2 regions of the Sporosarcina sp. SAFN-015 genome follow, and region 1 is predicted to be linked to the other one. Evidence: predicted binding sites of a transcription regulator. Region 1 holds the regulator's gene; the other holds the start of a gene.

What was found. The regulator CtsR, encoded in region 1, represses protease genes until heat stress. The targets are predictions, from matches to a motif close to ATGGTCAATAAAGGTCAAACA.
Region 2: clpP (ATP-dependent Clp endopeptidase proteolytic subunit ClpP) is a predicted target of CtsR. The motif match lies at 2,463-2,483, and genes of this name have one in related genera.

The regions. Positions count from the first base shown of each region.
Region 1 is NZ_JBPFDR010000002.1:274,926-279,264, forward strand. Features, by position in the region: gene ACR65H_RS04355 (hypothetical protein) at 1-946, shown strand, start outside; gene ACR65H_RS04360 (CtsR family transcriptional regulator) at 1,465-1,935, shown strand; gene ACR65H_RS04365 (UvrB/UvrC motif-containing protein) at 1,964-2,527, shown strand; gene mcsB (protein-arginine kinase McsB) at 2,517-3,599, shown strand; gene clpC (ATP-dependent protease ATP-binding subunit ClpC) at 3,776-4,339, shown strand, end outside.
Region 2 is NZ_JBPFDR010000005.1:182,132-186,470, reverse strand. Features, by position in the region: gene ACR65H_RS11050 (gluconeogenesis factor YvcK family protein) at 1-942, shown strand, start outside; gene whiA (DNA-binding protein WhiA) at 970-1,917, shown strand; gene ACR65H_RS11040 (HPr family phosphocarrier protein) at 1,949-2,206, shown strand; tRNA gene ACR65H_RS11035 (tRNA-Arg) at 2,308-2,379, opposite strand; gene clpP (ATP-dependent Clp endopeptidase proteolytic subunit ClpP) at 2,564-3,172, shown strand; gene ACR65H_RS11025 (coiled-coil domain-containing protein) at 3,180-3,806, opposite strand; gene ACR65H_RS11020 (LemA family protein) at 3,956-4,339, shown strand, end outside.

The sequences.
Region 1 (4,339 bases):
TGTGCAGCTTGAAATTGATGATGATGGAAAGCCGCATTATATACGTTCCTATGGGGAATTCATTACAGCGAGAAACGGTTTTGACGTCCAAGGGGTCGTCATGGTAGATCCGGGTACGGGTGAAGTGAGCCGATATCCGCTTTCGAACGTCCCTGAATTTATCGATGGGGCGGTTTCACCCGAAGCGGTCAGCTTGCAAAACAGCTACTTCGGAAAATACGTTCACGGATTCTGGAATTCAATCGTCGGGAAGAAGGATGTGAAGCTGCCTTCAGACGAAGGGACGGAGTCGAATGTCAGTCCGGTGTTCGATGAAAATGGCCATATGTATTATTTCACTGATTTCACAAGCCCGAAAGAAGGCGTCGACTCGATGCTTGGCTATGCATTGACGGATGGCCGCACAGGCGAAGCGACTTACTATACTGGCAATCTGGAAGAGTCGTATATGGACTCGCAAGGTACGCTTCAAATTATTGAAAAGAAATTCATCGAGAAGAAATGGACCGGAGAAATGCCGGTGCTCTATAACTTTTACGGAGAGGCGAGCTGGTTGACGCCGGTTCTTGACTCAAACGGCTTCCTGCAAAATTACTTCATCGTTTCGGCAGCAAACCCAGAAATCTCCGTGTACGCCAATTCACCGAATGAAGCGTTGAGGCTATATAAGACGGCACTGCAACGCGGGGGAAGCACGGTCGACGGCAGCTCGAACGCCGAGGAAGGAAAAGCGTCTGTCAACGTCGTCCGAGTGTATAAGGAACGCGCCGGCGACGCTACACTCATTTCGATCCTTGCAGACGACGGCCGGAACTTCATCGTTTCCACCGAAGCTGTTCCGTTAGCAATCTACATCCAAGAAGGCGACCACCTCGCCATCACGTATTACGAAACAGGCGAGCTCTTCCTGCCTGTTAAGGAACTGAAAAACGCTACGATTGAATAAAAAAAGGCAGCCTCCTGGATATCGGGGGCTGCCTTTATACGTTAATGAGCGATTACGACGAATTATGAGCCGTTCGTAGCCTTTATACGTGTCTACTTCGGGTTATGGACTTTTACAGTGTTTTATGGACATTTCTAGCGGTTTATGGGCTTTTACAACGACTTATGAGCTTTTCCGGCAATTTATTATTGGAAAAGGGTGTAAGGAGTTTGTTCAAAAGGGCAGACTGCACCTATGCGAAAATAACAGCCGTTTGCCTCAACTGTTACGAACCGCCCTTTCGAACAGAACCCACGAAGAGGAAGAAGAGGTCAGACAAAATCCTCAACTACCTTATTACCCTATTTTTTAAACCTTAAACATTAACAGCTGACAAATTTATTCGCTATTAATTGAATGGAAGATAGATTTTTCTGTTAACTTGCATATAAATTGCGCGCCAGATGTATTTTCATGTACAATTAAGTCAAAGATAGTCAAAGTCAATGGCTTAGCACCGTGAGAAAAGAGGTGACATCATGCGAAACATTTCTGACATTATTGAAGGGTATTTAAAGGCAATTATCGAAAAAGAAGATAGCGGGACTGTGGAAATCAAACGGAGTGAGGTCGCAGAAAAATTTCAATGCGTGCCTTCACAAATTAATTATGTCATCAACACCCGCTTCACCGTCGAACGCGGATACGCAGTCGAATCAAAGCGCGGAGGCGGTGGATACATCCGGATTTATCGCGTCCAGACGAATTCGCATAAGGAATTGATCGAACATATTTTAGAAGGAATACAACATGGCGCAACATATGCAATGGCTGAAGGAATCATCTACAGGCTATTGAACGAAGAAGTCATTTCGGAGAGAGAGTCTAGGCTCATTTTAGCTGCGGTGGACCGGACGACGCTCCATTATCCGCTGCCGGAGCGCGATCTTATCCGAGCGCGGATTTTGCAGGCGATGCTATCAACTCTAATCTATAAGCAGCTTGGATAGTGAATTTGACGAATACGAGGTGCAAAATATGCTATGCGATAATTGCAAAGAACGACCGGCTTCCGTGATTTTCACCCAGGAAGGCATGGGCGGTTCTACAGAACGGCATTTATGTGAGAAATGTGCGTTTCAAACACAAATGTTCCACTTTGACCCGAATCAGGAACCGTTGTCGATCCAACAATTCCTTTCCCATTGGTTTGGTGGAAGTGAATCAATGCAGCCTTTTCAGCAGTCTAGGGAAAGCACGTCCGAAGGACCAACTTGCCCCGATTGCCAATTAACGTTCAGGAAATTCCTCGATATAGGCAAGTTCGGTTGTCCGACGTGCTATGACTCGTTCAGGGAGTATTTGCCGCGAGTTTTCAGCAAGCTCCATAATGGTCATACGACACATGTCGGAAAAATTCCGGTCTCCTTTAACGAACGATTTGCCTTGAAAAAGAAAGTCGAGGAAATCAGGCTGAAAATGCAGGAAGCGATCGAGGAGGAACGATTTGAGGATGCCGCCGCGTTGAGGGATGAAGCGAATGCGCTGAAAGAGCGTTTAGCGGAATGCGGCGATGGAGGTGGTGACAGCCATGTCAATTAATAAATTCATGAAAGGTGCTGTCACTGGATGGATGACATCGCATGGGGAGCATGCGGATATCGTCATGTCGACAAGGATCCGCTTAGCCCGGAATTTAAGGGGATATCGATTCCCGATTGCGTTCACAGTTGAAGAGGCGCAGAAAGTCGACTCGCAAGTTTCGGCCGCCTTGCTTACTTCCGATGAAAAAGGGTATGCCTATATGAAGATGTCAGAACTTCCGGCAACAGAAAGACAAGTGCTTGTTGAAAAGCATTTGGTCAGTCCGCAATTGACAGACCCTAAGCGACATGGAGCGGTTGTACTGTCGGAGGACGAGACATTGAGCATCATGCTGAACGAAGAGGATCATATCCGCATTCAATGCATCTATCCAGGATTCCAGCTTGAAAATGCATACGAGCATGCAGATTCTGTCGATAACTATTTAGAGGATAAACTTCCCTATGCTTTCGATGAAGATTTCGGCTACTTGACGAGCTGTCCGTCAAATACGGGCACAGGCATGCGGGCGTCGGTCATGATGCACTTGCCTGCTTTAACGATCACAAAGCAAATTGAGCGCATTATTCCGGCCATTTCAAGGCTAGGCATGATTGTCAGAGGCAGCTACGGAGAGGGAAGCGAAGCGCCGGGCAATATTTATCAGGTTTCGAATCAGACGACTTTGGGCAAACCGGAGAAAGAGATTCTTTCTGATTTGAAAAATGTAGCGCTCCGGCTGATCGCCCACGAAAGGCGTTCGCGTGAACTTCTTCTTTCCAAATCGCGTATTGCACTAGAAAACAAGCTTTTCCGCTCGCTCGGCATTATCTCGTATGCTAGATTGCTGCCTTCTGGAGAAGCGGCACGTTGTCTATCAGACGTCCGTCTGGGCATTGATTTGGGAATAATCGAGGATGTAGACATGTCCATTTTGAATGAATTAATGATTTTCATGCAGCCTGGATTCCTACAGCAATACGCAGGGTCGGAATTGACTGCGGAAGAAAGGGATATATTTAGAGCTAATCTATTCCGTGAACGTTTGCGTTCGGAACAGCAAAGGGAAGAAAATAATAAAGAAAACTGAGCAATAGTTTTGCAACGGATTTTTCTGTTTATTATAATTATGTCAAAGAAGGTCAAAGTCAATTTATTGGAATTGGATTGCTACCTGAACTATTGGAATAGAGTAAGAGGAAGTCCTATTATTTCATTTCAATAGTGGGAAAGGATAGACGTTACTTATAGAAGGAGTGGAAGAATATGATGTTCAATCGTTTTACACAGCGGGCTCAAAAAGTCCTGCAGCTTGCACAAGAAGAAGCGATCAGACTGAAACATGAATCGATCGGCACTGAGCATATCTTATTGGGTCTCATACGGGAAGGCGGCGGCATCGCCGCGAAAGCATTGGAAGCGATCGACGTCAGCTTCGAAACGATTGAAAAGGGCGTGGAGAGCCTTGTTGGTTCCGGTTCGAAGGAAGTCGGGCCGATTGTCCATTACACGCCGAGAGCAAAAAAGGTCATCGAGCTTTCTGTCGATGAATCGCGGAAACTCGGCCATTCCTATATTGGGACGGAGCATATTCTATTAGCGCTCATTCGCGAAGGTGAGGGGGTGGCTGCCCGTGTATTGAATAATGCAGGTGTCAGCTTGAACCGTGCGAGACAGCAAGTACTCCAATTGCTCGGGAGCAACGATAATGCTGTCGGCAACCAAGGTGCTTCCTCGTCCGCTTCTACTCCTACACTTGATAGCCTAGCTCGTGACTTGACGGAAATAGCGCGGGAAGGCACACTTGACCCGGTAATCGGGCGCAGTAAG
Region 2 (4,339 bases), on a different contig from region 1:
GGCGGGACCGGATTGTCCACGTTACTGCGGGGATTGAAAGCCTATCCAGTCGATCTGACCGCGATTGTAACGGTCGCGGATGACGGAGGAAGCTCGGGACGACTGCTGGATCAATACAATATCCCGCCACCAGGGGATATCCGTCAAGTGATGGCAGCGCTTTCAGATGTAGAGCCGTTAATTGAGAAAATGTTCCAATACCGTTTTTCCAACTCGGACGATTTGAAAGGGCACTCACTCGGCAACCTCATGCTAGCTGCATTGACTGATATAACAGGCGATTTTGCCCGTGCTGTCGAAAAGATGGGCAGAGTGTTGAATATTAAAGGGAAAGTATTGCCTGCCGCAAACCAAAAGATCACCTTGCATGCTGAGCTCGATGATGGCACAATTGTAACCGGTGAATCTAAAATTCCGGTGTATGGGCGCAAAATTCGAAAAGTCTATGTATCTCCGCAAGAAGTGGAGCCTTTGCCTGAAACGGTAGAGGTTATCAATGAAGCGGACTTGATCATTTTTGGGCCTGGCAGCTTATATACGAGCATTTTGCCGACGATACTTGTAAGGGATATTCGTGATGCTGTTCTAGCGTGCCGTGCAAAAAAAGTATATATTAATAACTTGACGACGCAGGAAGGCGAAACGTATCAGTACACTGCATCTGAGCATGTGAAAGCGTTATATGATCATGCCGGCAGTCAATTCATTGACACGGTTCTGTTGAACAAAACGGATTTTCGAACTTTATTAAACGGGGAAGAGCCGTCCGATGTTCAGCTCCCTGTAGAAAATGATATTGATGCTTTGCAAATGCTAGTCCCTACTATCGTATTAGGGGACTTTTCGACGGTTTCAGACGGAAGAATTATCCATGATGCTGAAAAAGTCGCATCGTGGATTATGGGTTATATGGAAGGTACGATCGTAAGCGAGGAGACCTGATCATCGCCGAGAGAGAGGGGGAAAATCATGTCTTTTGCATCTGAAGTGAAGAAGGAACTGACACAAATCGAATCCAAGGAATGCTGTGTGAAAGCGGAAATTGCCGCCTTTATTAGGATGAACGGTGCTCTATCGTTTTCCAATAAACAATTGAGCTTGGACGTGCAAACAGAAAACGCGGCAATCGCAAGGAGACTTTATTCAAACATCAAGCGGCTATATCCTTATAAAGTCGAATTGCTCGTTCGTAAAAAAATGCGCCTGAAGAAGAACAACGTCTACATATGCCGAATTCGGGAAGGTGCCAAGCAATTATTAGAGGACCTTTATATACTGACAGGAACCTTTCAATTTAAAAATGAAATTGTAGAGCAATTGGTTAAAAAGAAATGTTGCCAGAAGTCCTATTTGCGTGGTGCATTCCTCGCAGGAGGTTCTGTCAACAATCCCGAAACGTCTTCCTATCATTTGGAGATTTTCTCTTTTTACAAAGAGCATAGCGAAGCGTTAGTGGATCTGATGAATAAATACCAACTGAATGCGAAATCGATTGAACGGAAAAAAGGTTATATCGCCTATTTGAAAGAGGCGGAGAAGATTTCAGACTTTCTTGGTATCATTGGAGCACACGTATCGTTGATGAAATTTGAGGACGTCCGGATTCTAAGGGATATGCGGAATAGCGTCAATCGCCTTGTCAATTGTGAAACCGCTAACTTGAATAAAACAATCGGAGCGGCACAACGGCAAGTTGAAAATATAAAATTCATCCAGAGCACGATTGGATTGGATCAATTACCTGACCGTTTGCAGGAAATCGCTCAATTGCGCATCGATAACCAGGACGTCACTTTGAAAGAGCTCGGTGAAATGGTGAGCGGCGGTACGGTTAGTAAATCGGGCGTGAATCATCGCCTTCGTAAAATTGAAGAAATCGCGGAAAGCCTCCGCAGTGGAGGAATTGTTAGCCGATAAAATAGACGAGTCAGAGAGGAGTCAATGGAATATGGCAGAAAGAACGGTTGAAGTAAAGATGAAGACCGGATTACAAGCACGACAAGCTGCACTTTTCGTACAGGAAGCAAATCGATTCACGGCGGACGTATTCTTGAAAAGAGATGAACGTCAAGTGAACGCGAAAAGTATTATGGGTGTAATGAGCTTGGCAATCGCAAGAGGTGCTGAAGTGACATTGATCGCTGAAGGCGTCGACGAGGAGCAAGCAATCGAAAAGCTATCTGCGCTTGTGGAGAACGAAAATTAATATAAAAAACAGCCGTTTCACTATGAAAATAGGAAACGGCTGAAAAATAAAAAAGCCGTAAACATGTTTTCATGTTTACAGGCTTCTTTAAAAACTTTATACGCCCTCGGCAGGAGTCGAACCCACATTTCAAGAACCGGAATCTTGCGTGCTATCCATTGCACCACGAGGGCAATTTCTTGCTACTATCAGTAACAGACAAGATTAATTATACAAAGAAAGTGGTATGATTGCAATACCTAAATTAAAAGCGTTATATTTGACCTTTATTGACCATAATATGTATGATAGATGTACAGTTGAAACAACTGGTTTCAGCAGAACGATAATCCTGACCCATCATAAGGAGGAAATAACATGAATTTAATACCTACAGTTATTGAGCAAACGAATCGGGGAGAGCGCGCTTATGATATTTACTCCCGTTTATTGAAAGACCGGATCATTATGCTAGGCAGCGCAATCGACGACAATGTAGCAAACTCGATTGTTGCGCAATTGCTTTTCCTAGAAGCGGAAGATCCAGAAAAGGACGTATCGATCTACATCAATAGCCCGGGTGGCAGCATCACTGCAGGTATGGCGATTTACGATACGATGCAATTCATCAAACCGGACATCCAAACAATCTGTATCGGTATGGCTGCATCGATGGGATCTTTCCTATTGACAGCAGGTACAAAAGGGAAACGTTATGCGCTTCCTAATGCAGAAGTAATGATCCACCAACCACTTGGAGGAGCGCAAGGGCAAGCGACTGAAATCGAAATCGCAGCTAAACGCATTCTCTTCCTACGTGAAAAATTGAACACGATCCTTTCCGAGCGCACAGGCCAGCCTGTCGAAGTAATCGCGAAAGATACAGATCGCGATAATTTCATGACAGCAGAACGCGCGAAGGAATATGGTTTGATCGACCACATCATCACTCGCAGCGACATGAAAGAATTGGAATCGAAAAAATAATACTGAACTACTGCCGACTCTGATTATGGAGTCGGTTTTTTTTTGTGTGCATTTGTCGGGGGCTCAACAAAAGTGCTTCCGCGTCCAAAACGAGTGTCTCCGCGTCCAAAGCGAGTGTCTCCGCGTCCAAAGCGAGTGTCTCCGCGTCCAAAGCGCGTGCCTCCGCGTCCAAAGCGAGTGTCTCCGCTTCCAAAACGAGTGCCTCCGCGTCCAAAGCGCGTGCCTCCGCGTCCAAAGCGAGTGTCTCCGCTTCCAAAACGAGTGTCTCCGCGTCCAAAACGAGTGTCTCCGCGTCCAAAGCGAGTGCCTCCGCGTCCAAAACGAGTGTCTCCGCGTCCAAAGCGCGTGTCTCCGCGTCCAAAGCGAGTGTCTCCGCGTCCAAAACGAGTGCCTCCCCGTCCAAAGCGCGTGCCTCCGCGTCCAAAACGAGTGTCTCCGCGTCCAAAACGAGTGTCTCCGCGTCCAAAGCGCGTGCCTCCGCGTCCAAAGTGAGTGTCTCCGCGTCCAAAGCGAGTGTCTCCTCGTCCAAAACGAGTGCATCCGCGTCCAAAGCAAGTGTCTCCGCGTCCAAAGCGAGTGCCTCCGCGTCCAAAGCGAGTGTCTCCACGTCCAAAGCGCGTAGCTCCGCGTCCAAAGCGAGTGCCTCTGCGTCCTAACTAGATTTATTTCCGCTAGGTTTGAAACCTTTTCGGACTACATACGATAAATAATGTATACTTGCTCAATTGTTTGGAAAGCGGTACTGGTTGGGTATTGCAAATATATCGAATGGAGTGTGAAAAGATGAAAAAGATATTAGGGCCAATAGCAATAATTGTTGTCATTCTTGTAATTCTTGGCGTCATACTCGTGCCGAGCTATAACAAATTTGTCAATTTAGAAGAGAATGTCGATCAGTCGTATGCACAAGTTGAAAACCAGCTGCAGCGCCGACTTGATTTGATTCCAAACTTGGTGAGCACGGTTAAAGGATACGCGAGTCACGAGAAAGAAGTGATTGCTGAAATATCCGATGCACGCGCAAAGCTTGCAGGAGCGAGTGGGCCTGAGGAGCAGGCGGCTGCTGATACGGAGCTTTCGAACGCACTTGGCCGATTGCTCGTTGTCGTGGAAAATTACCCTGACCTTAAAGCGAATCAGAACTTTACACAATTGATGGATGAGCTT